DNA from 2 places in the Lysinibacillus sp. genome. Region 1 is predicted to be linked to the other one. Evidence: riboswitches for the same ligand, from Rfam matches in the RefSeq annotation. Region 1 holds a riboswitch; the other holds the start of a gene.

What was found. Region 1 has a riboswitch for glycine ahead of RT445_RS13060 (amino acid permease). Riboswitches for the same ligand answer to the same signal wherever they lie in the genome.
Region 2: another riboswitch for glycine. It lies ahead of gcvT (glycine cleavage system aminomethyltransferase GcvT); the one in region 1 lies ahead of RT445_RS13060 (amino acid permease).

What each region holds. Positions count from the first base shown of each region.
Region 1 covers NZ_DAMDAY010000057.1:3,834-22,980, forward strand. Annotated here, with positions in the region: gene RT445_RS13015 (ADP-ribosylglycohydrolase family protein) at 1-803, shown strand, start outside; gene RT445_RS13020 (SMI1/KNR4 family protein) at 833-1,204, shown strand; gene comX (competence pheromone ComX) at 1,478-1,636, shown strand; gene RT445_RS13030 (ATP-binding protein) at 1,693-3,963, shown strand; gene RT445_RS13035 (hypothetical protein) at 4,239-7,109, shown strand; gene RT445_RS13040 (hypothetical protein) at 7,271-8,572, shown strand; gene RT445_RS13045 (MFS transporter) at 8,891-10,114, shown strand; gene RT445_RS13050 (M20 family metallopeptidase) at 10,132-11,547, shown strand; gene RT445_RS13055 (glutaminase) at 11,630-12,601, shown strand; gene RT445_RS13060 (amino acid permease) at 12,645-13,985, opposite strand; glycine riboswitch at 14,149-14,225, opposite strand; gene RT445_RS13065 (hypothetical protein) at 14,583-14,828, shown strand; gene RT445_RS13070 (rhodanese-like domain-containing protein) at 15,299-15,685, opposite strand; gene RT445_RS13075 (lipoate--protein ligase family protein) at 15,891-16,721, shown strand; gene RT445_RS13080 (vitamin B12-dependent ribonucleotide reductase) at 16,922-19,147, shown strand, end outside.
Region 2 covers NZ_DAMDAY010000133.1:767-11,681, forward strand. Annotated here, with positions in the region: gene gcvPB (aminomethyl-transferring glycine dehydrogenase subunit GcvPB) at 462-1,925, opposite strand; gene gcvPA (aminomethyl-transferring glycine dehydrogenase subunit GcvPA) at 1,918-3,264, opposite strand; gene gcvT (glycine cleavage system aminomethyltransferase GcvT) at 3,290-4,393, opposite strand; glycine riboswitch at 4,655-4,746, opposite strand; gene RT445_RS20395 (shikimate kinase) at 4,891-5,406, opposite strand; gene RT445_RS20400 (hypothetical protein) at 5,427-5,588, opposite strand; gene comGF (competence type IV pilus minor pilin ComGF) at 5,605-6,030, opposite strand; gene RT445_RS20410 (hypothetical protein) at 6,023-6,340, opposite strand; gene comGD (competence type IV pilus minor pilin ComGD) at 6,333-6,770, opposite strand; gene comGC (competence type IV pilus major pilin ComGC) at 6,770-7,108, opposite strand; gene comGB (competence type IV pilus assembly protein ComGB) at 7,119-8,192, opposite strand; gene comGA (competence type IV pilus ATPase ComGA) at 8,167-9,186, opposite strand; gene RT445_RS20435 (helix-turn-helix transcriptional regulator) at 9,513-10,223, shown strand; gene RT445_RS20440 (DUF2626 family protein) at 10,343-10,585, shown strand; gene RT445_RS20445 (MBL fold metallo-hydrolase) at 10,646-10,915, opposite strand, start outside.

The DNA of each region.
Region 1 (19,147 bases):
CACCTGGTACTTGGTCTGATGATACTTCTCTAACACTCTGCTTGGTAGAAAACATTATTGAAAAAGGCGATACCAAAACATTGATGAACAAATTTGTGCAATACATGGAGCATGGCTATCTTACACCATTTGGCGAAATGTTTGATATTGGAATTACTACAGCGGAAGCCGTTTCCAACTATAAAAAAGGTGTTCCGCCAGCACAATGTGGTAAAACGGGCGAGTTTGATAATGGCAATGGTACACTAATGAGGATAGCTCCTTTAGTATTCGTGGTCATGCATGAGTTAGATTTTGCTAAAAGAAAAGAATTAGTTCATCAATATACAGAGATTACTCATGGTCATCCGCGTTCCATAGTAGGGTCCATCATTTACATTGAGCTATTATTAAGCTTATACCGAAACAATTCATTAGAAGTGGCCTTAAAAGAGGTATTTGACTTACTGCAAAATAATTTACAAAATGAAATGAAAGCAGAGTTAGATGCTTACACAAGGATTTTTCATGAAAACTTTTTAAATACGCCTGAAGACGAGATTAAATCAAGCGGCTATATTGTTCATTCGCTAGAAGCGGCTATTTGGTGTGTAGGTAATTCTACAACATTTAAAGAAGCGATTCTGATGGCAGTTAATTTAGGAGAAGATACGGATACCGTTGGAGCCATTACAGGTTCGATAGCGGGTATGTATAAAAAGTTGGATAAAATTCCAGAAGAATGGTTAGGCAAAATTGTCAGTAAACAAAAGGTTGATGACTTAATTTTGGCGTTTTACGAGTATTGTGAAGCACAGGTGTAAAGAGAATGTAAACGAAAGGATGTGTCAAAATGCTTCCTATACATAATGCAAATTTACCAGCTACAGAGAACGACATTCTACAAGTGGAACATAGTATGTCATGTCAACTCCCAACCGTTTATAGGCGAGTCCTACAAGAGGTGAATGGTGTATCACTGGCTAATGGGGTGTTAATTTACGGTACAGAGGAATTGATAGAAAGAAATGAGACTTGGGAAGTGGAGGAATATGCGAAAGGCTATATAGCTATTGGTGACGATGGTGGTGGAATGGTATTTTTAATGGCCATTCAGGGGAATGATTCTAGCGTTTTTGCAGTAGATAGCGGAGATATGAATCCACAACATGCCACGGTGGTCACTATGGACTTAAGTAAGTGGCTACAAAATGGCTGTCAGTAAAACAAATTAATCAGTATAAATAGTTGAAGCTTATTCCTATCTTTGGAATGGGCTTTTTTAGGTGGGTTCTATGTCTTTTCTTGGAGAAATAAAGCTAAATTATTACATATTCTATTAATTATTTGTATTTTTTAGAAAATTATGTTGAATTATTGGAGAGTGGTAGTATAATAAAATTATAGTTACAAATTTGGTTAATAATTCCTTTGTTTAAAGAGTTTTTAGCAAATTATGTAATTATAAATTAAAACTAATGAAATGAGGCGATATTTTATGATTAACATGATTCAATATTTAGAGCAAAATCCGTCGTTGGTAACATTGTTAAAAGAAAAAAAAGCTTCTTTAATTGGTGTAACAGATCTTGAACAAAAAGCAATTTTGGATTCGTTTGATGAAGATGTATGTTTAGAAAATCGTGTTTGGTATTAAAACATAAAAAAAATAAATGGTTTGGGCTTGCTATAGGTATCTATTTAATTTTAGGGATGTACCTACTTAATGTTACTTATAGCAAACCCTTTTTAAATATTGAGTTAGAAAAAATAAATAATAATTGGACAATAACGGATTCCTATTATAAAAATTGGGCAACAAAGCATCAAATTACACCTGGGGATATTGTTTTAAATGTTGATGATGTGAAAATAAATAATTTATCTTATATATCCTTTGATTCAGCCATTAGGGCAGCAAAAGAATTAACGATCCAAAAGCCTGATGGAAAAATAATCTCTATACAAATAAAAAATCTTGATATACCTCAGCAATTTTACTATTTATTGATAATACCGGCATGTTACTATGCTTTGACATTATTTATTACGGTATATTTATATTTTAAAAAAATAAATCAACACCTTACCAATTTACTAATATTATTTATTCTAAGTGTTTCTTTAGCATATGTGAGTATTGGTGCTTCAGGGCGTTTAGATAGTATAGGTATGATTATTAACCGTAGTAGTATGCTATTATGTTTAGTAATTCTGTTACTTTTTTTAGAAAATTATTTTGCGTTTTTAAAGATAAAATGGCTCTTTATAAAAAAACTAAAAGTATTTTTTTTATTTCCTGTTTTAGCGATTGCGTTTAGTGTTTTCAGTATTTTTTATCCATCAATCAACCCTATTCTATCTGAAATTGTGCTATGGGTATTTTTTCTATTATTAATATTAAATCTTGGAATATTGATTGTAGGTTATTTTAAGTATAAATTATCTCAACTAAAGATATTGTTAATGAGTATCATTATTCCATTTTTGCCCTTTCTACTTTTCTATGCATTACCCCAAATCTTATTCAATACACAATTACTCTCTGCTGATATTTGTTCATTATTTCTAATGCTTATTCCATTCAGCTTTATATTTACACAACTTACTGAGCGTATTTTTGATATGGAGTATTTCATTTCTCGATTACGTTATTATTTTAATTTTTCTTTTGCTTTTACACTATGGCTGTTATTGGGGCTGTATTGGCTTACGGATCTTTCGATTACACGCATGACGGAGATTTTCTTTTTCGCTTTTCTCTCGTTAATGGCCCTGTTTTACATGAAGGAGCGGATTGATTATCGTAAGCGGAAAATCCTTTTCTCTACGAAAGGGGACTACATTCATCGCTTGTATACTACCGTTGATAGTATAGGTCGAGTGGTCAAAATCGAAGATCTATTGGAGAAATTTGTGCAGGAGGTTGTGCTCCAGCTTGAAATGGAAAGTGTTTATGTTCTGACCTATGATTTTCAAACACATCAGGTGACGTTAACGAATAAATCGAAGGAATACACGCAACATCAAATTGATGAGGTCCTTGTCGAGCGTTTAGGGCTAGGGGATATTAAAAAAACAGATCATTTCTATATCGCCTTTATTCATCAAGATGCGAATTATAAACGAATCCTTGTTGTTGACCATAATAAATCGATTTATCTAAAGGATGAGGAGTTGTTATGGCTTGAATTGTTATTGCTCTATTTAAACAATTTTATTGAAAATACGAAAATGGTTGAGGAGCTTTTAAATCAGTTAAAGCATATGAAAGAGGCTGATAATCGACAACTACCGTGGCTCAATAAATTACTTTGGCTACGCTTCGAGGAAGAAAAATATCAACTTGCTCAGGAACTTCATGATACGATTTTACAGGAACAGCTTCATATTGCGAGAGAAATGGATGTCCTTATGCATACAAAGGAAAAAGAGGAGATCCCAGCGAGACTCATAAAGCTGCATGAACATATGGTAACTTCCTTGAATGATTTAAGGGGCTACTGTGAAAATTTAAAGCCACCACTTCTCGATACGTTAGGATTAAATGCCGCCCTTGAAAAACTGATTCAAAAAATTCATAAACGAGCAAATTTTGTGTTGGTTTATACGATTGATCGGCTTTATTTAGAGGATGAACGGTTAAACTTAATGATTTATCGCTTGTTCCAAGAATTGTTAAACAATGCTCTAAAACATTCCAATGCGAATACCGTTGAAATCTATTTATTAGGCACCGAAGAAGGTTTTGAAATTTTGTATACCGATGATGGGGTAGGCTGTAATATAGATGACATTCTACTTGCGGATTCTATGGGCATTCAAGGTATGCAAGAGAGGGTTCAGGCTTTTAATGGGAAATTCGCCTTAGATAGCAAAGTAGGTGAAGGACTAACCATTCGTATACAAGTTAGTGAAACCAATCAAACGCATCCTTATACGTATAGTACGCTGAACCGGCCAACTTATATGATACGAGGATAACCAAATGAGGTGTAAGCACATAGGTATATACTTATTTAAACCTTTTAATCTCTTCGTAGAGGCTACGAATGCGGATTAGAAGGCTTTTGTTTTTTGATATCTTTTACTCTTTGAGAGGGTTGATCAAAAATAAAATATTATCATCAAAAAAATATTGTTTTATAAGAGTAGAATAGAGAGAAAATACACTTTTTACAATTATTTCTCCAGAACAAAGGAAATTATAGCAGCAAGACCGATATAATTCATTAGAAGGATTAAGGAGGTCAATAGATTTGAATAAGAAATTATTTTTAACAGCAGCAGCCGTTCCAGTAGCACTCATTGTACCAGCTGTAGCAAATGCAGCAGAAACGGTTTCGATTAGTGGTGAAAATATTGTCAATGGAACATTAACAGTTGAGCAATTACCTAATAATGCAGTGGTCAATCTCTATCAATGGTATTACCTAGAGGACATTACGAGTGAAGATAGTTCAAATTCAGTAACAAATAAGCCGATTTCTGGCGCAACTTCGCGATCATTTAAAGTGCCAGTTGAAGCAGCTGGAAAATCAATCTTTGTAGAAGCAACTACAATTGACGGTAAAAAGTTTCAAAGTGAGCCACGTGATATAAAAGCATTAGACTTGGACATCACTATTCCAACGTTGGAGGGTCATTCCTCTTCCAGTTTTGTAGCACCTGGTGAAACGGTGAAAGTAGCTGGCGTTTCTGTTACAGATAAGGGTGGTGCCAAACTACAAAGTGACCAAATTACATATAGTTATCAATGGTTTTATAAGCTTGGCGATAATTCCTTCACAATTATTGAAGGTGCCGCTGGGAGTACATATACAATTCCAAAGGACGCCATTGAAAAAGGCATCAAGGATATTAGCGTCACTGTTAAAGCAAAAGTAGGTCTTTCTTTTGTGGAATCTAAACTTTCAAATACCATTACTGTATCGACCGTACCTACTGATACGTTAACAAATGAAATTAAAGCATTACTAATCCATGATAATAAATACAATGTATCAGATTTTGAATCATTCGAAGCCAAAATAAAGGAATTAGAAAGTAAGTATCAAGCTTTATCGGCACCAGCAAAAGCAAATGTGTCCAATTATGATGTTCTAAAGAGAGCCCTCGCTGATGTGGCACTACTCAATAAATTAGAAGAAAAAGTAGATAAATTACAGGACGTGAATGGAAAGGATCGACCTAAATATATTCAAGAGATGGAAGAGGCCTATAATAAGCTTGATCAGCTACAACGCAGCTTAGATGCGAATGAAGTCCTCTATACGAACATTAAAAATTTATTAAATGAGCCAAATGATCTGGAGGAAATTTCAGAAGTTCGACGATTAAATCAAGCTATTGTTCATTTACTATCCTACGAAAATTCTCTTGCACAATATGTACCTTCAGATAAGGATACCCTAAAAGCGTTAGTGACTAGCATTGAAGAGGATATCGCAAAGTTATCCCCAAATTATCGTGGGGCAATTCAAAATCAAGCTATTTTAACAGAAGCTAAATCAGATATTAAAAAAGTGGAGCAATTTATTAAATCCTTTGATAAATTATCGACAGACAATACACCGAATAAGCAAGTTACAGTGGCGAAGTCCATTCGATCTGCCTATGAAAAATTGACGTATAAGCAATTAAAATTAGTATCAGACAAGTATGTACAGCTTTTAGCGACAGCGGAAAGTGCTGAAGTGAGTCAAATTGCCGCATTAAATCATGATATAGAGAGCTATATTGGCGATGATATCTATCCAATCAATCCATCAGCTAGCTCATGGCAGAGTCATGTCAATAATGTCAATCGTATGATTAAAGAATATAAGAGCTTAACGAAAACATCGGCAGCTCAAATTGTTGGCTATGACAGTCTTGTTACTTTACAAAAAGATTTAAAAGCAGCTGAAAAAGTGATAAAAGATATGGACGCTTATCAAAAATTATCTCGAACAGCTGGCGTGACAGAAAGTAAACTGAATTCAAGCTATACGAGTGCTCTCAAAGCTTATAATAAGCTTACGACTTTACAACAGTCCCTTGTCTATAATGCCGATGACTTTTTACTGAATACGCCTAAGGTTTCAATTGATGACAATGGTAAAGTGCCTGCTGATAAGGCTGCTGCGGAAGCATTGAAGGCCGAAATAGCTAAATTTGCAGATGTCACTACCTTTACATTCAAACAATTAGAATCCGCAACTGATAAAGCGTCAGAAACGTATAAAAGTCTATCGTCAGGTGCAAGAAAATATGTGACGAATTATTATTTATTAACAGCAGCAAAGAAGGATATTTCAGGTGTGAAATCATTCCATAAAAAAGTCCAGACAGCTAGAGAAGAAACAGATGCTGCTAAACAAGCTAAAAAAATTGAAACAGTGCAAAAAGCGTATGCTAAATTACCTTCGAATCAACAACATTTAGCAAAAGAGCAATATGAGGCTTTATTAAATAATCAAATTATTGATGAAAATGCGCCGAATATTACACAGCTAAATCATGATATTGCAAGCATTTTAGCAAATGATCTTTATACAGTTTCCATTGATAGAATTAAAAATCTATCGACACAGTATAGTAGCCTTAGCTCAAGTGATAAAAAATTAATTACAAATTATGATATTTTAAAAGCAGCATTGGCGGATGTCAAAAAGGTAGAATCCTTTATGAAGACTTATGAGAAATCGATTAATAATAATCCAAGTACAGTCATCAAGGCATTTGAAAAGCTGACGTCTAAACAAGTGAGCCTGATTGATGCTGCGACTAGACAGTTGATTATTGATAAGCAGAAAGGGCAACAGCAAACAAATGAAAGTGCTTTGCTGTTAATTGAGTCTATCAATTCTCTAGTTGTAAAAGGTGAATATATAGCTGGGTTAGAGGAAAAAGTGAAAGAAATTCGTGCGATTTATGATCAATTAAGTGCTACTGATCAGAAGATCGTAAAAAATTATTCGAAGCTGACACAGGCGGAAGGGGATTTGAAAAAGGTAGCAGACGTTCATGCTCTATACGTTCCAGTGGATGGAGATGAGAAGGCTCGCAAAGCATGGCAAACTGCCTATGGTAAGCTTTCAAAGAAATTAGAGTTACTTTATAACAACATGTATCCAACTGAACAATAATAATTACTACAAGAAGCCCCGATGGATTTTCGGGGCTTTCTTTATAGATAAAGTCATTATTATTTGTCTAGTAAATTCAATGTTCGCTATACTATGTACTACAGAGAATGAAATTTTTTACATAAACGATTGTAGTTTCACAAAGAAGGTAGGAACAAAAGATGTATAAAATAGGTGTTGTTGGTCCCGCTAAATCGGTTGAGAGAATTATTGCGTTAGCACGGGAAATTGAACAGGATATGGAGTTTATTCCGTATATTTATGAAGTGGCGACGGAAACAAAGCATCTTGTCGAGACCTATAATCAGGATGTGGATTTCTGGCTATTTTCTGGCTACATCCCCTATAAGCTTGCCAGTCAAACGAATGTTTCCAAGGATAAATTGACTCATATTATTTTTTCCGAAGCAGCCATTTATCGGGGCTTTTTAGAGCAGTCCTATCAACAAAAAAAGTTTATTGAAAATGTCAGTATCGACATCATCCCATCGCCTTCCCAAATGGCGTCAGAGAGTCTTGCGGAAATTCAGCATAATGTCCATCACATGTATTTAAAGGAATTTGATGTGGCTGTTAATCCACAAGAGCTATTTGATTTCCACTATGATCTCTGGCAGGCGGGCAAAATCGATTTTGCGATTACTTGCTATCCTTCTGTTGATGAAGAGCTGAAAAAACGAGGTGTGCCGTCTTATTGGGTTTCACCGACCAAAACGGAAATTTACCATACCGTTCAGCTTTTTACAGAAAAAATCAAAACGTCCTATTATAAAGAGACCCAAATTGGTGCAGTTATGCTGGAAATAAAGGACTTCGATTCATTAAAAGAAAGAATGAAGCAAGGGTACCGTATACAGTATTTAGAATTGCGCATAAAGGAAAACCTGCTTCAGCTCTGTGAACAAATTGATGGCTCACTGATTGAAGAAGGGAATGGAAAGTATACTATTTTTAGTACAAGGGGAGCCATTGAAGGACAAATCCAATTTTTACAGGAAAAAATGTATCAGCTGTCCATTGAAATGGAAGCGAAGGTAACAGCAGGCATTGGTTTTGCTCAAACGGTGTTCAATGCTGAATTACATGCTCATCGAGGATTAAGACAGACGAAGGAAAATGAAGCGGTAGATATTGTTATGATTCAGGATGATGGAACAATTATTGAATCCGTAGGGAATGTAGAAGAACTTACGTATTCCTATCGAGCAGAAGACCCTTTTATTTTAGAAAAACTAAAAAAAGGTAATATTAGTGTAAAAACGTACATGAAAATTTATGCGCTTGTGCAGAAAATGCACTGGAAGCATTTTACGACAAAGGATTTAGCGACACAGCTTCAGATGAGTGAAAGAAATGCCCAACGAATCGTGGCAGATTTATGTGGAGTGGATTTAGCGAGAATTTGTGGAGAAGAATTACAGCATACTCGTGGTAGGCCGATAAAAATGTATCAGCTTGTTTAAAAATAATGAAGATGTCCCAAGCCAAAAATGGTTTGGGGCTTTTTTTGTCCTTTAAAAACTGATTTATCAAGGAATTGTGAACCTTTTAAAGAGATGAATGTTCGTTTACAAAGACGATTATCTATTAGAAATTTTCAAAAAAATATTGTTTTTTCATAGAAGTTTGATTATTATACGAATATATAACGAAAATGTCGGTATATAAAAGGGGTTTTATTTTACTAGATATTACAAGGGGGCAAAGATCATTAAGGAAAAAAAGCAGTGAAGTAGAGACTGCAATGTTAGAGAATGTTTTGAGATATGGGAGGGATATGAATGTTAACAAATGAAGTAACTAAAAAATCTAGAAATGTTATCCTTGCGCTATTATTTTTGGGCTGGTCTTTAGGAAACTTAGACCGTTACATTATGAACTATGCAGTTGTTTCAATTACAGGTGATTTGCAATTAGATGCATCCTCTACGGGTATTATTTTAAGCGCTTTCTTTTTAGGCTATGCCATTATGCAAATACCAGGTGGCTGGCTTGCTGATAAATTTGGCGCAAAACGAATCTTACTGTTGGCTGTTATTATGTGGTCTATTTTCACCGGTCTAACAGCAATTGCTTGGTCATTAACGGCTATGATTGTGATTCGCTTTTTATTTGGCATCGGAGAGGGTGGATTTCAGCCAGCGAGCTCTAAGATTATTGCGACGATTTTCCCGAAAGAAGAAAGAGGAAGAGCCATGTCCATCATGCTTACTTCTGGAGGGATTGTATCATTAATTGTGCCGCTGCTAGCTGCTTATTTATTAGGAACGATAGGTTGGCGCATGATGTTTATTATTATCGGGTCGATTGGAGCGATTATTGCCTTATTATACTGGAAGTATATTCAGCTTCCGAAGGCTGAAATAGTAGAAGAAGCTGGGACAAATCATCCTACTACAAAGGTAAATTTTAAAGAATTATTGAAAACACCACTTATGTGGAATTTGATCATTGCATATTTTTGTATTTATGCAGTGAACTGGGGATTAGTTTCTTGGATTCCTACGTATCTTCAGAAAAATCGTGGATTGGATTTAATGTCCATTGGCTGGGCACAAACAATTCCTGCTATTACAACGATTATCGGTGTGTATGGCAGCGGATTTATTATTGATAAGCTACCAAGAGGAATGGAAAAGGTACTAGGGTCCATATCCTGTGCAGTTATCGGCATATTATTGTATTTAATGTTTACGGCCAAAACAGTGACGTTATTTATTGGTTATCAAACAGTTGTTTCGATCTTTATTGCGTTCGTCATTACGTTATTACCTGTTATCGTACTGAAGAAATTACCTTCTTCAATTACAGGTTCGGCAATGGGTATCGCCAATACAGGTGGACAGTTAGCAGGTTTTGTCACACCTATGGCCATTGGCTTTATGGTAGATGCTTTTAATGGTTCGTTTGATGCGGCATTTTGGATGTTAATTGGCTTTGCGCTCATCTGTATTGTGTCCATTGTCACGCTTAATGACCAAAAAGGGACTTTATTGAAAGCATAAAAATTGGAGGGACTTTAATGAGTTTTCACGAAAAAATTTCGACATTAATTGAAGCAAAACAAGAAGCTAGTGTGGCATTAAGTGATGCTATATGGGCTGTACCAGAGCTTCATTTTCAAGAAAAAAAATCAATGCACTATATGAAAGAGGCGCTAGAAAAAGAGGGTTTTCAAACCGAAGTGGGTGTTGCTGGACTTAGTACAGCTCTGATAGGGACGTTTGGTTCTGGAAAGCCTGTCATTGCCTTTTTAGGGGAATATGACGCACTTCCTGGTTTGAGTCAAAAAGGTGGCGCTACACAACATGAACCTATTGAAAATGGAGGAAGCGGTCATGGCTGTGGGCATAATTTATTAGGAACTGGAGCCTTTGCTGCTGCTGTGGCAGTGAAAGATTATCTTGAGCAGCATAATCAATCAGCAACCATTCGATTTTACGGCTGTCCTGCCGAGGAAAATGGTTCAGGTAAAGCGTATATGGCAAAAGCTGGACTTTTTGATGATGTTGATATTGCGATTTCTTGGCATCCAGGTACATTTTCTACTGTAATGACTTGTAGCTCTCTAGCAAACTATGCTGCTACTTTTAAGTTTACTGGGAAAAGTGCACATGCAGCAGCAGCACCACATCTTGGACGAAGTGCTTTAGATGCTGTTGAGCTGATGAATGTTGGGGTAAACTACTTACGAGAACATATCATTCCAGAAGCTCGTGTGCATTACGCCATCACAAACTCTGGTGGAACTTCACCGAATGTAGTACAACCCTATGCAGAGGTAACCTATCTCGTTAGAGCCCCTAAAAAACAACAAGTACAAGAGATTTATCAGCGCGTTGAAAATATTGCAAAAGGTGCAACGCTTATGACAGGTACGTCGCTTGACATTGATTTTGAGGGTGCTGCTTCAAATCTCATTACAAATAAAACACTTTATGATGTAATGTATCAACAAATACTTGAAATTGGTATGCCAGACTATACAATAGAGGATGAGCAGTACGCACAGGCAATTTTTAATACATTTACACCTGAAGTACAAGCTTCTTCGTTAGTAGGTTTGCGTAAAGAAGATGTTAAGCGTTTACAAGGAAAAGTCATTGCGAATCACGTCCCAGACATGCTCCCTGAATTTATTATGGGTGGCTCAACAGATGTTGGAGATGTCAGCTGGAAAGTACCAACCGTACAATGTACAACCGTATGTATGGCATTAGGTACACCGTTGCATACATGGCAGGTTGTTTCACAGGGGGTTATGCCAATTGCGCATAAAGGTATGCTACAAGCGGCTAAAATCATGGCTTGTACAGCTATCGCATTACTTGATAATCCAGCATTAATTGAAGAAGCAAAAAAAGAATGGCAAGAACGTCTTGATGGAGAGACATATATATCTTTAATTCCGGAGGGAACACAGCCTCCAAAGCTATAAAAGGATAGCGATCTAGATAGAGTCTTCATAGGAGAACTATGAAGGCTCTGTTTTTGCCTCATTTTGAAAGGAGAACACATCAATGTCAACACAAGCTAATCATCATGAACATGATCAACTAGTGGCACAATGGGTGACACAATTTCGTCCTGCTGCAAAAGAGGGACAATGTGCTAGTTATATTCCAGCCTTAGCCAAAAAAGACCCGAATCAATTAGGTATTGCGATTATTGGAAATGATGGCCGCGAAATCAAAGCAGGAGATACAGCAGAATTATTTACGCTTCAAAGTGTCTCCAAAGTTATTACATTTATTTTAGCCTGTATGGATCGAGGAGTACCTTATGTGTTAGAAAGAGTAGATGTGGAACCGACAGGAGATACCTTTAACTCGATTATTCGCTTGGAAAGCCATCAGCCAGGAAAACCTTTTAATCCAATGATTAATGCAGGGGCTATTACAGTGTCCTCTTTGCTCGCGGGGAGTTCGCCACAAGAGAAGGTCACAAAGATTCTAGCATTTTTAGAACAAATCATCGGCAAGCAATTAAGTATTAATGAAGAGGTATTTCAATCGGAATGGCAAACAGCTAATCGAAATCGAGCATTAGCCTATTATTTAATGGACTCTGGTTTCCTTGATTGTCCAGTAGAGGCGGCACTTGAGGTCTACCTGAAGCAATGTGCGATTGAGGTTAATGTCTCAGATTTAGCCATGATTGGTTTAGTCATCGCCAATGACGGCTATCATCCACTTTTAAAGAAACAGCTTTTTCCTAAACAAGTGGCAAAATTAGCGAAGGCCTTGATGGTGACATGTGGTATGTACAATGCTTCAGGAAAATTTGCAGCATTTATTGGCCTACCTGCTAAAAGTGGTGTGTCAGGTGCAATCCTAACAGCCGTTCCAGGACATGCTGGCTTGCATTCACCGTTCCCCGCTGGCTGTGGTATAGGTATTTATGGACCAGCTATCGATTCAATCGGCAATAGTGTCGCTGGTGTACAATTACTCAAGCATTTAGCGACGGAATGGGACATGACAATTTTTTAACAAGTGGAAGATGGCTTCAGGGTAGTCTGAAGCCATCTTCTTTTTATTTTTTTCTTTTGATTTTATAAATAATCAATAGCGCGATAAACCAAATTGGTGTTAACAGCAGTGCTGTACGCGTAGCCTCAGAAATCAACATGACAATAAGTAAAAATGCGAAAAATGCAAGAATGACATAGTTGATAAATGGTGTTAGTGGTGCTTTAAAGTTTGATGCTTCATGTAAAGCACGATTTTTTCGTTTATAGATGATGTGAGAAATAACAATAATGCTCCATACCCATATAAAACAAATTGCACTAATCGTCGTCACAATACTAAAGGCATTCTCTGGCATCAGCTTACTTAGCAATGCACCTACTGATACAACAACAGCAGACACAACGAGTGCGTTACTTGGAACACTGTTTTTGTTCAGTTTTGCAAACGCAGGAGAAGCTTGTTTATTGTTACCAAGATTAAAGAGCATTCGACTTGTAGAGAATAAACCACTATTACCAGCTGAAGCGGCAGAAGTGAGTACAACAAAATTTATAATACCAGCAGCAATTGGAATTCCTGCTAATGTAAATACTTGGACAAAAGGACTGTTTTCGGCAGACATTTCATACCATGGATTGATACATAAAATAACAAATAATGCTCCTACATAAAAGAGTAAAATACGGAATGGAATTTTATTAATGGCAGACGGAATATTTTTTTGAGGATCTGCTGTCTCAGCAGCTGAAACCCCGACTAATTCTACACCAACGAATGCAAAAACAACCATTTGAAAGGCCATTAAAAAGCCATATAACCCATTTGGGAACACCCCACCATGTGCCCAAAGGTTTTCCACAGAAACTGGCCCAGAGCTAGTATGAAAGCCTGTCACTAACATAATAAGTCCGATAATGATAAGAGCTACAATAGTAATGACTTTAATGATGGCAAACCAAAATTCTAGCTCCCCAAAAAGCTTAACTGTTAATAAATTCAGTAGTAATAATAATACTAAGCAACCAATGGCTGGCACCCACTGTGGGATATCAAACCAATATTGTGTATAAACCCCTACAGCAATAATATCTGCCATGGCCGTCATAATCCAACAGAACCAGTATGTCCAGCCTGTTACATAGCCAGCCCAGGGTCCTATGTATTCAGATGCAAAATCCGTAAATGATGTGTAGCCCGCGTTAGATAGTAACAGTTCGCCTAATGCGCGCATGACAAAAAATAGTGCGGTACCGACAATTAAATAGGCTAAAATGATGGAAGGTCCTGCAAGGGCAATGGCTTTCCCTGAGCCTAAAAATAAACCAGTGCCAATCGTTCCACCAATGGCAATAAGCTGCACATGGCGATTTTTTAAATCACGTTTTAATTGTTGCTGTTCCACGTTAATCCCCCTCAAAGATGCGTAAAAACTATGACTGGAAAAATAAAAAAGAGACTAGTTGTGACACTAGTCTCGGAAAAACGTCAGAATAACAAATACCATTTATTCGCAAATATTTCATGAAATCTTTTAACATTCATGTGGCTTCGCTTATAAAAGCTGCTATTACTCCTCTGTCCTTTTGCCTGAGATAGTGAACCCTTCGGCGACGCATTGTGCGCTCTCTCCAGAACTGCTCCTGCTATAGTTTGATCCATAGCATTCATAGCTTATTAACTTTCTAATCAATTGTTATTGTAAGATATTATACATCCTATCAGTGCACGTAAAATAATTCAACAATAAATTTTAACTATTTTCAGAAAAATAGAAGAATGGGTTACTAAATGGGAAATCTCTGACGAAAAATAGGAATTCTAGACATAGAAGATTTAGTAAGGAGAATTGCTAAAAAAGGGGAGACACTTTTAGTGGAAGCTTGCATAGGGAGAGAAGCAAGCAGGCAAAACGGTATAGTTCGCTCCAAAGAGTGGTGAGGTCACCCCTTCTGTTGGGAAGGCACTTGAAAGTGGGGGAGCTCCGCTCTGAAGGAAGGCAATGTACTCAATATTGTCGAGAAACTACTCAAAGCCGGGGGAAGTGATCAATCTGGAGAGTGAACCGCTCAAAGGAAGAGTGAATCCGCTCCAAAAGAGTTGCAAAGTGATCATTATGTGTGAAGAACCGCTCCAAACTGCTGTCGAAGCGATCATTCTGGAGGGAGAGCCGCTCCAAAAGGGTAGCGAAGTGATCATTGTGTGTGAAGAACCGCTCATAGGAAGAGTGAACCCGCTCCAAAAGTAGCGAAAAGCGCTCAATATGATGTGAGAACCGCTCCAAAAGTGTAGCAAAGTGCTCATTGTGTGTGAAGAACCGCTCAAAATTGATATCGAAGTGATCATTCTACAGGGAGGACCGCTCACATGAAGAGTGAACCCGCTCCAAAAGGGTAGCAAAGTGCTCAATCTGTAGGAAGAGCCGCTCCAAATTGATGTCAAAGTGATCATTCATCATGCAGAGCCGCTCAACTAAGATTGCAAAGTATCAGTCTCTAGTAAGGACCAATTTACAGTGTGGTATCATTAGGGAAAATGGGCTATAGGTTACCCCTTTTTGTTGGGTTTTTTTCTGGTCCAAATGCAGGATTAAAGACTGGTTGAAACGAGAGCTAGTATTTAATGATTTGCAATAGATATAATATAGTAGAAACTCTGAATTTTTTAAAAAAGAAGTCGTCTCATAGTTCTTTGAGACGACTTTTTTTCATGAGAGTATTAATATTTTTTTGCTTTTATTTTACCAGTCCAAGTTTTAAAACCGCCTTGAAGTTGGTAAATTTGGTTGTACCCACGTTTTTTAAGAAATAATGCAGCACGTGAGCTACGGCCTGTATTTTGACAGTATAGATATACTGGTAAATCTGGGCGGATTTCTTTATAACGTTGACGAAGTGTTGTAGAAGGAACATTACGTGCACCAAGAATGTGACCTGCATCAAATTCTTTTTGTTCACGGACATCGATTAGCTGTGCTTTACGATAGCCTTCTATGAATTGCTCTTGTGTTAAGTTGGTTACGGCTTTTTTTAGTCGTAGTGCATTAATACCAATATATGCAATGATAACTACTAAAACGACACCGATTGTGATAAGTATGTCCAAGATTTTCTTACCCCTTTCTATCTTCTCTATTATTATAAAAGATGCGCTAGCGATAGTCCAATGAGTTTGATAAAATTAACTAGGTTGTGGCAAATTCGTCTATTTTGTTACAAAAGCATATCGAGCAACCGTAGAGTAATTTTTGTTAAGGTTGAACCACAGGTGGGGCCTGAGGGATCATTTTATATTTGTAGGAGATGAACATATGACAACTTGGTATTTTTTAAATTCAGGGAAATGTAGTCCTTCTTTTAATATGGCGCTAGATGAAGCATTACTTGATTGGCATAGTGAGGGGTTAATTCCACCAGTGATCCGTTTTTATGAGTGGGAACCTGCGACACTATCAATTGGTTATTTTCAACAAGCCAAAAGAGACATTAATTTAGATGCTGTTCGAGAACAAGGTTTAGGTTTTGTCCGTCGACCAACTGGTGGACGAGCTGTCCTGCATGAACATGAGCTAACATATAGCGTCATTGTTACTGAAAGTTATCCGAATATGCCAGAGTCTGTGACAGAAGCATACCGTGTATTAAGTGAGGGAATATTGCAAGGTTTCCACAACCTAGGAATGGATGCCTATTTTAGTGTTCCTGATACAGAGGAGAAAAGAGCTGACTTAAAGAGTCCGAAAAGTGCTGTTTGCTTTGATGCACCAAGCTGGTATGAACTTGTCGTTGAAGGGAAAAAAATAGCGGGAAGTGCCCAAACACGTCAAAAAGGTGTTATTTTACAGCATGGCGCCATTTTATTAGATTTAGATCAAGAGAAATTATTATCGGTATTTAATTTCTCAAGCGAGGAAGCAAAGGATCGTATGCGTAGAAAGCTGCCAGAAAAGGCAGTCGCGATTAATAGTCTTGTCAAAGAGCCAGTGACAGTTGAGCAATGTGTGACAGCTTTTCGAGATGGCTTTGCAAAATCGTTGCAAATTGATTTAAAACCATTTACACTTTCAGAGGAGCAATTAGAATATGTCCATGCATTAGAAGAAAAAAAATATGCATGTGACGAGTGGAACTTTAAAAAGTAAAAAATGGTATGGAAAAAATATTTTTTTACGTTCAATCCTAGTTATAACAAGTAGTTCTGAATCTATTTAAAAAAGCAAGAGTTGAATTAAAAAACTATATATAGTATCTTTTTTTAAGACATATACACAATATGTAGTGTTTAATAACACATGATATTGTGTATTTATTTTGTAATGAAGAAAACAAGGGAGGCAAAATGATGGTACTCACAAATCATCAACCCGATGTAAACAAACAATTTGAGCAATTAAACAAAGATATTGAACAATTTTCACAGGTTCACCCAGTAACACCTGACATGCATATCACACATAAAGGTGTATCAAGACTTGTCATGATCGATCGCTACTCGTTTAAAGACACGGAAAAGAAAACACTAAAAGCTGGTGATTTTGTTGTTTTAACGGTAAAAGCTGATCCAAAATTCCCTGCACGAGGTTTAGGGACAATTCAAAAGCTGGACATGGCTACAAAAACAGCAGATATTTTGATTGAGGAAGATTATCGTAGCGCATTAGACGATCCGCAAGAGCAGGAAACGGGTGTGATTACACGTTCAATTGACGTGCTAGAAAAGCCTCTTGAAATATTTTATGAACAAATCGCAAAACGAAATGCAACGGGCCTTGCCGCTGTTGAAAAAACACCAGAAAAACGTCAAGAATGGTTTGAAAAATTTTATGAGCAATTAGTATCCTTGAAATTCATTCCAGCTGGACGAGTGATTTATGGAGCTGGATCTGAAACTGATGTAACCTTCTTTAACTGTTACGTTATGCCATTTGTCGCTGACTCTCGTGAAGGTATCAGTGATCACCGTAAGCAAGTTATGGAGATTATGAGCCGCGGTGGTGGTGTTGGAACAAATGGTTCAACATTACGCCCACGTAACACGCTAGCACGTGGTGTAAACGGTAAATCATCTGGCTCAGTTTCTTGGTTAGATGATATTGCTAAATTGACACATCTTGTAGAGCAAGGTGGATCACGTCGTGGAGCACAAATGATTATGCTAGCAGATTGGCATCCAGATATTGTGGAATTTATTATTTCGAAAATGCAAAATCCACGTATTCTGCGTTATTTAATTGAAAATACGACAGATGAATCAATCATTCGACTAGCAAAAGAAAAATTAAACTTTAAACCTCTTTCTATGCAGGAAGAAGCGATGTATCAAGGCATCGTGAACTACAAAAATATAGAAGGCTTAGGTGGATTCGATACAGCGATTATACGTGAAGCTGAAAATAAGTTACGTGATGGTGGTACTTATACAGTTCATAATCCTGAGTTTTTAACAGGTGCGAACATTTCCGTAACATTAACAAAAGAATTTATGGAAGCCGTTGAAAATGATGCTGACTTTGAGCTTCGCTTCCCAGCTGTAGAGGAATATACAAAAGAAGAAATGAACATTTACAACACGGAATGGCATAAAGTTGGCGATGTTCGTGAATGGGAGAAAATGGGCTATAAAGTCCGCACATACCGTACAATTAAAGCAAAAGAATTATGGAATTTAATTAATGTTTGTGCAACTTACTCTGCAGAGCCAGGTATTTTCTTCATCGACAATGCAAATGACATGACAAATGCCAAAGCATATGGACAAAGTGTTGTAGCGACAAACCCATGTGGCGAACAACCACTTGCACCATATTCTGTGTGTAACTTAGCTGCTGTGAATTTAGCACAGTTTGCAAATAAAGAAAATCAATCAGTTGATTACGAAGCACTACGTGAAACAGTACGTGTAGGCGTTCGTATGCAGGATAATGTAATTGATGCAACACCTTACTTCTTAGAAGAAAACCGTGTACAAGCACTAGGCGAGCGTCGTGTAGGTTTAGGGGTAATGGGCTTAGCAGATTTACTTATTTATTGCGAGAAAGAATACGGTTCAGAAGCAGGCAATGCTTTAGTCGATGAAATCTTTAAAACCATTGCTGAAACAGCATATGAGGCGTCTACAGAGCTTGCTAAAGAACGTGGTAGCTTCCCATTCTTAGTAGGTGCTACTGACGAAGAAACAGCTCGTTTACGTAAAGCCTTTACAGAGACAGGCTATATGCAAAAAATGCCTGCTCACATTAAAGAGCAAATTTTAGCAACAGGTATTCGAAACTCACATTTATTAACTGTTGCGCCGACCGGTTCAACGGGAACAATGGTAGGTGTGGCAACAGGTCTTGAGCCTTACTTCTCCTTCACGTACTACCGTTCTGGTCGTTTAGGTAAATTCATTGAAGTGAAAGCTGAAATTGTCCAAGAATATTTAGAGCGTCATCCAGAAGTAAATGAGCAAGAGCTTCCAGAATGGTTCGTTACAGCGATGGAGCTAAAACCAGAAGCACATGCTGATGTTCAATGTATTATTCAAAAATGGATTGATTCATCTATTTCTAAAACTGTAAACGCACCA
Region 2 (10,915 bases), on a different contig from region 1:
ATTGTCATTAAAAACAATTTAAAGTATGTTTAGTAAAAATGTTACATAGTAATAATTATGATATTTTTTCAGTGAATAATGGAATTATCCTATTTTTTTACAAAAAAACAACTAATGGTTCAATTGCTCTTAGGCCCAAAGCTGTTTTTTAAAATAATCTTCTATATAGGAAAAATGAATAAAAAGTATTAAAAATGTAGTTATATTAGTCTTTTAGAATGAATCTACATAAGATAGTTCTTTAAGCATTTGTACTTCTTCTTCATTTACAACTTCACCCTTTTATCCTTTGTAAAGTTGCATCTAAACAAAATAATCGAATACCTTGCTCTCCTTTTATTAGTTTCTGCGCAAAAGTCGTAAAGTAGTAATCAATCACTTTTTTCTTCGGCTTTATATCTCGTCATCCTCCCTAAAAGGTGCAAAAAAACCGCTCACATGAACGTGAACGGTTTTGTAGACTATGCCTTTTGATAACGAAGCACTGGTGTACGAGCAGCGCGTGTTTCGTCTAAACGAGATACGACTGTTGTATGTGGTGCTTCTTGTACAATCGATGGATTTTCTTCTGCTTCTTTCGCAATTTGAATCATTACATCACAGAATGCATCTAACGTTTCTTTAGATTCTGTTTCAGTTGGCTCAATCATTAACGCCTCTTCCACATTTAATGGGAAGTATGTTGTTGGTGGATGGTAGCCAAAGTCTAACAGACGTTTTGCGATATCTAATGTACGAACGCCTTGTTTCTTTTGACGGCGACCAGATAACACAAATTCATGTTTACAGTGACGGTTATATGGAAGATCATAGAATGGCTCTAAACGACGCATCATGTAGTTGGCGTTTAGGACTGCATATTCTGTAACAGCTTTTAAGCCATCTGGACCCATTGTACGAATGTACGTATAAGCACGAACGTTGATACCAAAGTTACCATAGTAAGGTTTTACGCGTCCGATTGATTGTGGACGATCGTAGTCGAAGTGATATGTGCCTTCTTCAGTTCTAACTAATACTGGTTTTGGTAGGAATGGAATTAAGTCTGCTTTTACGCCTACTGGGCCGGAACCCGGACCACCGCCACCGTGTGGACCTGTAAATGTTTTGTGCAGATTTAAATGTACGCAGTCAAAGCCCATGTCGCCAGGACGTGCTTTACTCATTACGGCATTTAAGTTCGCACCATCATAGTACACTTTACCGCCTACAGAGTGAATTAGCTCTGCCATTTCAATAATGTTTTCTTCAAATAAACCAAGTGTATTCGGGTTTGTTAGCATTAAAGCAGCTGTATCAGAACCTACTACTTTACGAAGATCTTCAATATCTACTAGACCATTCTCATCCGATTTAACAGTAATTGTTTCAAAACCTGCTACTGTTGCCGATGCTGGGTTAGTACCATGTGCTGAGTCAGGAACAATGACTTTATTACGGTGTCCCTCACCATTTGCTTCATGGAATGCACGAATCATCATTAATGCTGTCCATTCACCGTGAGCACCTGCTGCTGGTTGTAATGTCACTTCATCCATTCCTGTAATTTCTACTAAAGAAGTTTGTAAATCATAGAGAAGCTCCATTGCACCTTGTGCTGTTGATTCATCCTGTAATGGGTGAACATTGGCAAAGCCTGAAAGACGTGCAACTGTTTCGTTAATTTTCGGATTGTATTTCATCGTACAAGAGCCAAGCGGATAGAAGCCAGAGTCTACTCCGTGGTTTCTCCGAGAAAGTGCCGTGTAATGACGCATAATATCAAGCTCAGACACTTCAGGTAATTCTGCCGCTTCAGCACGAACTAAGTTTGCAGGTAATAAATCTGCTAGGTCTACTTCTGGTACATCAAGTGCCTCTAAGCTATAGCCAACACGACCTTCTTTTGAAATTTCAAAAATGAGTGATTGATTTTCGTTATGCATTAAGAGCCCCCATTTCTGCAACTAGTGCATCAATTTCTTCTTTTGTGCGTAATTCAGTAACTGCTATTAGCACATGATTTTTAAGAGAGTCATAATTTTGACCTAATGGATATCCACCGATAATCCCTTTTGCAATTAAGCCTTTATTGATTTCCTTCACACATTTATTCGTTTTCACAACGATTTCGTTGAAGTGGGCACCTTGGAATGCTACTGTAAAGCCTGCTGCTTCAAAGGCATTTTTCGCATAACGTGTTTTCGCAATATTTTGTGTTGCCATTTCACGAATGCCTTGTTTACCTAGAGCTGTCATGGCTACAGAAGCTGCAAGTGCAAGAAGAGCTTGGTTCGAACAAATATTAGATGTCGCTTTATCACGACGGATATGCTGTTCACGTGCTTGTAATGTTAATACATAACCACGACGACCTTCACCATCTACTGTTTCACCAACAAGACGGCCTGGAACCTTACGCATTAATTTTGTTGTTACGGCAAAGAAACCACAGTGTGGTCCACCGAATGCTTCAGAAATACCGAAAACTTGCGCATCCCCTACACAAATATCCGCACCTAGTTTACCAGGAGGTGTTAAAATGCCTAATGCCAGTGGATTAGAAGATACCACAAACAAGCTTTTTGCTTCATGAGCAATATCCCCGATGACTTGAATATCTTCTACTTGACCAAAGAAGTTTGGATATTGAGCAATAACAGCTGCTGTGTTGTCATCAATCATCTCTTTTAATGCATCCACATCTGTCACGCCATCTTTTTGTGGAATTGTCACGATTTCGATCGATTGACCATAGGCATATGTAGCCACAACATCACGATATTCTGGGTGCACTGTTTCAGACACTAAAATTTTCTTACGACGTGTATGACCAGCTGCCAGCATACCTGCCTCTGCTAATGCTGTACCACCGTCATACATTGAAGAGTTAGCGAGATCCATACCTGTTAGCTCAGCAATCATTGTTTGGAATTCAAAGATTGCTTGTAGCTCACCTTGTGAAATCTCCGGTTGATATGGCGTATAAGCTGTATAGAACTCTGAACGAGAAATAACATGATCCACGATGACTGGTTTATAGTGGTTGTAAACGCCTGCACCTAAAAATGATACATTAGCATTTGTGTCCTTATTTTTTGCGGCAAGTGCCGTTAATTCTTTTAATAAAGCAGACTCTGATTTTGCTTCCTTAATGTCATAAAGGCCTTTAAAACGTACTTTCTCTGGAATATCCTCGAATAATTCATCTACTGAGGATACACCGATTACGTCTAACATTTCTTTTTGATCTTGCTCCGTCATTGGTAAATAACGATGTTTCATAAATGTAGGTCCCTCTTTTCAACTATTATTTTGAACGCTTGTAAAACGGTGTTTCTACTGTGATTACCTTTAAGTGCTTACCACGAATTTCGATTTCTAGCTCAGTTCCGATTGTTGCGAATTGACTGTCAATTAACGCGTGACCAACATTACGTTTAGATGAAGGAAGCTGTGTGCCCGTTGTTACTTCACCAATTTCCTTACCATCCTTCAACACTTTGTAACCATGGCGTGGAATTCCTTTATCGATCATTTCAATTCCTACCAGTTTACGAGGAAGACCATTTTCCTTTTGTGCTACTAATGCTTCGTGACCGATAAAGTCTTCTTTATTTAATTTCACAGCAAAGCCAATACCTGCCTCAAGTGGAGAAATTGTTGCTGATAGCTCTTGACCATATAGTGGGAGCCCCGCTTCAAAACGAAGTGTATCACGACAACCAAGACCTGCAGGGACAACGCCTTTATCCTGACCTGCCTCTAAAATTTTTCCCCATAGTGCTTTAATATCTTCTGGAGCACCATATAATTCAAAGCCATCTTCACCTGTGTAGCCACTACGAGAAACTAATACTTTATGGCCTGCCACTTCAACATCCTCTTGGAAGCGGAAAAATTTAATGGCACTCACATCAGTTGAAGTTAAAGATTGCAGCACTTCTTCTGCTAACGGACCTTGAAGTGCAATTTGTGCATAGGCATCTGATTGGTTATCAATCGTCACATCATATTGATGTTGATTTTCCATCATCCAATCATAGTCCTTTTCGATATTTGCTGCATTAACACATAATAAATAGTGATTGTCCGCTAATTTATAGGTTAATAAATCATCAACAACGCCACCATTTTCATAGCACATAGCTGTGTATTGTGCTTGGCCCGCCACTATTTTTGACACATCATTTGACAAAAGATTTTGTAAAAATTCTAATGCATCTGGACCAGTGACTAAAATTTCACCCATATGTGATACATCAAATAACCCTGCACGATGACGCACTGCATCATGTTCTTCCTTAATAGAAGAGAATTGAACAGGCAATTCCCATCCACCGAAGTCAACCGTTTTCGCACCGTACTTCGCATATTCTTCAAATAGAGGTGTACGTTTTAATTCGTTCGCCATTCTTTTTTGCCCCCTTATTGTTAATTACATTTTTACTAGTAGTAGTTCGTCTGCTTTTTGTAGTAGTACAGTCCATGCGCTTTCTTGCTCGCATATATACTTGTAGACATAAAAAAAGACAGACGAACCCCTTTTCGGGATTCTCTGTCCTTGCACCTGAAAGTTACACCAGACTAGCTCGCAATGCTTTTACCATTGCCAATTAGTCGGCTTTCCCCTTTGGTGGCTGTTATTGTTATACTACAGCTCTCTCCAGAGTTGCGTCTTGTACGAGTCCTTTTACCTGAGAGATTCATAGCCATTACTACTTGCTCCTTCGGTGGCGTCTATACGCGCTCTCCCCGCACAATCATCCGCCCAAGATAGATCTTGGTACTATTTAGTATTCAATGAACATTTAGTTACTTATTTGTCTATATCCTAACATTAAATGCATTGAAAAGGCAATCATTTTTTAAAAGATAATAAAATACGAACATTATTTTAATAAAATTGTATTATCGTTCGTTTTTTAATCTTTTCACTTGAAATACTAAATACTCTAGAATTTGGCGAATCGTTCTGCCTTCTGTCAGTACTTGGATATGTCCTGCATCACGATAAAACTTTCTTCTGTAATGATACAGACTTTCTAATTCTTCCTTTGTTGAGCTCTGTACAATGGGTCTGTTTGGATCATGCTGTATTCGTTTATAAATATCTTCAAAAGACGCATCTAGAAAAAATACTAATCCACTACGTCTCATAATTTTTCGATTTTCAGCATTTATGGCAACGCCACCACCTGTGGAAATAATACATGCCTCATTTCGGAAATTTTTTAAAAATTCTGTTTCTATTTCCCGAAAGCGGGCCTCTCCGTATTTTTCAAAAATCTGTGGAATTGTCATCCCCTGCTGACGCACGATCTCATGATCCATATCATAATATGGCATCTTTAATAAATAGCTTAAACGTCTTCCTAACGCACTCTTTCCACTACCCATAAACCCAACTAAATATATTTTTCGCAATTCGAATCACCTTCTTATAACTACGATTCTACACTGTCTGACAAAATTTGTCCTAATAAATTTATCGTAGCTCGAACATTCAATTTTTCTAGCCCATCATATGTTCGTAACTGCATTTCATAAGACATACAATACGCAAGAACAAAAGTAGTTACAAAAAATAATAATGCAATTGCGATCAAAAAAATAGCCCCTCTGTCATTTTTCAATAATTGGCACATAGAAGCTCCGCTCCTTTTGAACACCACTAGCCATTTCGACAGCTACTGTCAGCATATTTTCTGTATAGTTAAATTGACATCGATTGAGTCCTATTAGCATAGGAACATGTCCACCGTTTACTTGTTCACGAATAATATTCGAATAACAATCAATATGATGCAGTGTATTTGCTGTTTGAAAAGTCATTCTTTTGTAATCTGCACGAACTGAAAATGTAGAAACATCTTGTAGAGCATGATTTAAATCAGAGACAAATAGTTCCCATTTTGTTTGTTCATCCGATAACACCGTTGATTTCATTTCAGCAAACCATAATATGACGAGGACAAAAAGATGAGAAATTAGCACAAAAACAACTAATTGAAACATGGCTTCTAATAATGTATAGCCCTTGTCATCCATGAGCTTCACCATTGACGTTGATACATTTTTGACGTAGCTCACGTGTATTTTGAAATCGAACACAAACGTCCTGTCCATCAAATATCCAATGGTAATCAACTTGTTCAATCGTTCTAGTGCCTTCTGTTTGTTGCTTTGCTTGATATTGTTTTATGCCCTCATAGGCAGTTTCAGCTGCAATCACCTCTAGTTTTTTATTCAGTAGATTTGTCTTCATTGTATAGGTAATGGGTAATAATGATGTGCAAAGTAATGTAAAAATACCCATAGCTAAAATAGTTTCCGCAAATGAATAGCCTGACTCATTCAATCCTAGCTCTCCCTCTCCCTATCGTTATGATTACTTTTTTCTTTCCCCAAGATGTTTTAAAGGCAATGGTGCCGGCTGACATAACGTTCCCATTGTAATTATAAATAAGTGTATGAATCGAACTCTCTGCAGGTAAAAACTCAACCCCTTTAGGAAAAGGACGTTCATATAAAGTCGTATAAAAATCTTTTTGAATGACATAACGATTCGTTGAACTTTCCATTTTCAAGGCGATATATTGGCGTTGGCTCATGCTGTACGTCTGTATATATTGAATATCGAGTTGCATTTGCGTAAAAAATCGTTCTAATTCCTTCATTTCCGCTAATTTGAATGAAAATTTACTAACGATCGCTGTTAAACTCATGATAAGAAATAAGACAATAAGGATCTCGAGAAGCGTAAAACCACCATTTTTATTACCGATCATCAGCTATTAGACCCAGTCTCCAAGCTAGCATTAGCTGGACGCACCTCTCCGTCACTTGTAATCTTAATTTCCTCTTTATTCGGGCATGTCGTTTCATTTTCTTTTAAATAACCTTCTGCAACTAAATCGTCTAATGTAGGATAGGCCATAAAATCTACACGATAGGCCTCTACCTGACCTTGCACCATAGAGATATAAGCTGCACAGCCCTTCTTATCTATTGTGGCAAAATGCTTTGTAACATTTGGAATAGTAATCAGAATAAGGATCGATATGATTAATAAGACAATTAGCATTTCGATTAAAGTGAAACCAGCTTGCCGATTGATACGTTTCATTTTTTTCCTCCTAAACTAATTCAATCATATGATAGATTGGTAATAATAAACTGACATAGGCTGCGACAATACATATAGCAATGAGGATAAAGAAGGTTGGTTGCACAAACGCTAGTATTTTTTGCAAAAGTTGCTCTTGTTTTTCCATTAATAATTCACTGTACAATACTAATTCTTTTCCTAAATAACCGCTTTGCTCGCCGTGCTCTACAAAAACCGGGAAATCCTTCTGGAAAACAGCCATCACGATAACCGCTTGTGTTAAGGACTCACCAAAAATGACTCTTTCTTTAATACGTTGCGAAAGAATTTGAAGAAAAGGTTGTAGTTGTTGATCCTCAAGCAATTGGAGACTTGCTTGTAATGAAAATCCACTTTGCAGCAAACTTCCTAAATAAGCAGCAAATTGTCTTGTCAAAGCTAACCTGATATAAAATTGAATGAAGGGAATTTTTAATAATATTGATAGTTGGTAGGCAATGGACTGTCGTTTGAGATAGAGGTGAAAAATTAATAAGCTACCTGTTATTATGACTATCGTAAGAATGACGATATCTGGAACATGTAATAACATGTTGGATAAAGCAATACTTGATTCGCCTGATTCATTCGTTCGGCTAACAACCATCCTCTCGATATTTGGCAAGAAAATTGTTCGAAACACAAAAAATAACAATAGTAAAAATAAGATAAGTGTTACTGGATAGACAAGAAGCTTCATTAGTTTTTTCTTTGTCTTCTCACTTACCGTTATCTGCTTAGCCACACCCTGTAAAGCTTCTATCATATGGCCATTATTTTCTGCAACTGTGACTGACATTAAATAATGTTTAGCAAGCTGTAATGTTTCAAGTATCCCTGTAACACCTACTCCTTGCCTAAGTTTTTCATCAATTTGCTGCTGAATGTCCTCATGGGCCTTAATATGATGAGGTAGTAGCATTGAAATAGCTTGTGGTAATAAATAACCTTCCTGCAATAGCACACATAAACGATTAAAAAATTGTGCCTGCTCCCTTAATCTCCATTTTGTAGCTCTATTGTAATAAAACATAAATTTATCGATGTATGTTTGTAGCTGCATAACGTCTCTCCACTAGTTCTTTTTGCCCCATTAATGTGAGGTTATATGGAAGCTCATAGTTCCCCTGTTCTTTAATAGCCATAATGGCTCTTGTTAGATGTATATCATGTAAAATTTCAAAGACTGCACGTCGTTCATCATGTATAGCTGACACCTGTAAAAGTTTTTGCGCCACAATTCCGATAACGGTTTGGCGAAGTTCCTCTATTGTCACACCTAAGTCCATTAATCGATAAAGACAGCTAATTGAATCTTTTGCATGAATTGTGGAGACAACTAAATGTCCTGTTAAAGACGCTTGAATAGCAATTTTCGCTGTTTCTTTATCCCGTATTTCACCAATCATAATCACATCAGGTGAGTGGCGTAAAATGGCTTTTAATCCCGTAGCATATGTAACGCCTGCTCGCTCATTTACCTGGATCTGAAGTAGATTTGCTTGGCTATTTTCTACAGGATCTTCTAAGGAAATCACATGTCGATTTAATTCTGTTGAGCAATAGTGAAGTAAGGAATAAAGTGAAGTAGATTTGCCAGAGCCTGTTGCCCCCGTAAAAAACAAAAGACCTTGTTGGCTTTGCACAAGCTCCATTAATTGATGTGCTGCACTTTTGGAAAAACTTAAGGAAGTTAGTGGGAATGCATGATTTTGGAGAAGTAAACGGATAATTAAGCTTTCTTTTAAAAAGACGGAAGGTAATGTAGAAACACGAAAGGCGTATGGATTTTGCTCCATCGCTTTTTGAAAGGAGCCACTTTGAGGTTTTCGTCGCTCACTAATATCTAATTCCGCAAGAAATTTATAGTAGGAGATCATTCTCTCCGCAAGATCGATCGGAAGCTCGCCAGCTTGAAGAAGCTTATCATATTTTCGAAAATAGATCCGATATGTTGTATTGCTTGGAACGAGTAATAAATCGGATGCACCAAAATGATAAGCCTTTAGTAAAAGTTGCTCACATCTTTGTTCAACAACTGTTTCAAAACTCTGCATATATGCACCTCTCTTCTAGTTCATTCGAATATGACCGCTCTATTCGTTATTTCCTAGTATAAAGAGGAAAAGTGCACGAGAAAAGCCCTTTTCTGAAAATAAAAACTTGTTATACATTTTACTATCAATTATGTTTTTTGCTATAAAAGTGTGGATAAAATGCAATTTTCCACTAAAAAGGAACATAAATACATGAAAAAATTAATATTTATGCCAAAATGAATGTATCTTTTTCAATAATACAATATAATAGAATCAACATGATTATTTTCCTAACACTTGGTAGATGAACATAATTTTTATAAAAACTTAAAGAGGTGAAACACATGATCCATCCATTGAAAATTACGAGTACACTTGCTGATGAAACAAGATACTCTATTTATGAGTATATGTTGCAAGAGAAAAAAACAGTCACAGTACAACATATAGCTGATCAATTTGGTATCCATCCAAACGTTGCCAGACTTCATTTAACGAAACTTTCGGAAATCAATATTATTTCTGCTGATTATGTAAAAACAGGTAAAGGTGGAAGACCTGGACGAGTTTATAAAGCTTCAGAGAAAGGTGTATCACTAACATTTCCTAGACGTGACGAAGATCGTTTATTAAAATGGACGATTCAATTAATTCAAGATGTCGGACCATCTGCGTTAACGAAGTGTCAAGAAATTAGCTACCAAGACGGCTACCAGCAAATGAAAAATTATATCAGTGCTGAAATGACATTAAATAATTCTCTTTCCTTCGATGAAAAGCTTCAGTTATTAACTGACAATGCCGCATTAATCGGCTATATTCCACAAATTCAACAAACTGAACTTGGAAAAAAAGTGATATTCTCCATTTTTAATTGTCCATTCCAGGAGCAACTGACAGCACATTCTGAAATTGTTTGTTCATTACATGAATCCTATTTAAAAGGACAATTAGATGCTCTATTTTCTAATAATGAACTTGTGCAAGTTGAAAGTATGATACATAATTGTGATTTATGTAAATATGAAATAAACGTGACAGAAATCGATCACTAGTTTAAAAATCCATTTGTTTGTCACAAAGATCGGAGAAGTTCCAGTTTACAGACACCTTTCATATCATTTATAATGAGTAAGAGATTATTGTGTCGTGGGCAAAAGGAGGGGAAATCTTCATGGATAATATGTATAAAGTTATGGCATTCTGGACAGGTATTTTTGCCGTTATGTTCTACCTTGGTGGTATGAACGAGGTATCGCTATTATTCTTAGGTAATACAGGTTTATTCTTATTATTAGGCTTCTTAAACCTTTCAGAACGTATGTACATGTACATTTTCGGAGCATATTTAACTGTATTCTTCGCTGGCTTCACGTACTATACAACATTCATTCACGTACCTGGTGGCGGTCATTAATACAAAAAATCGCGTATCTCACTACAATTGAGATACGCTTTTTTATATGATGCGGCCTTTTTAAAATCCATTTAAAAATGGATTTGTCTCCATTTCTGCACCTACAGTCGTATAATTACCGTGTCCAGGATAGATAATAGTATCCTCTGGTAATGACAGTAATTTATTATGGATTGAATCCAATAATATTTTTGTCGATCCACCCAATAAATCTGTACGTCCGACACCTTGTTCAAATAACGTATCTCCTACAATCGCAAAACCATCTTGCTCAAAAATATAGGAAATACTACCAGGTGAATGTCCTGGTGTAAAAACAGCCTGAAAAAC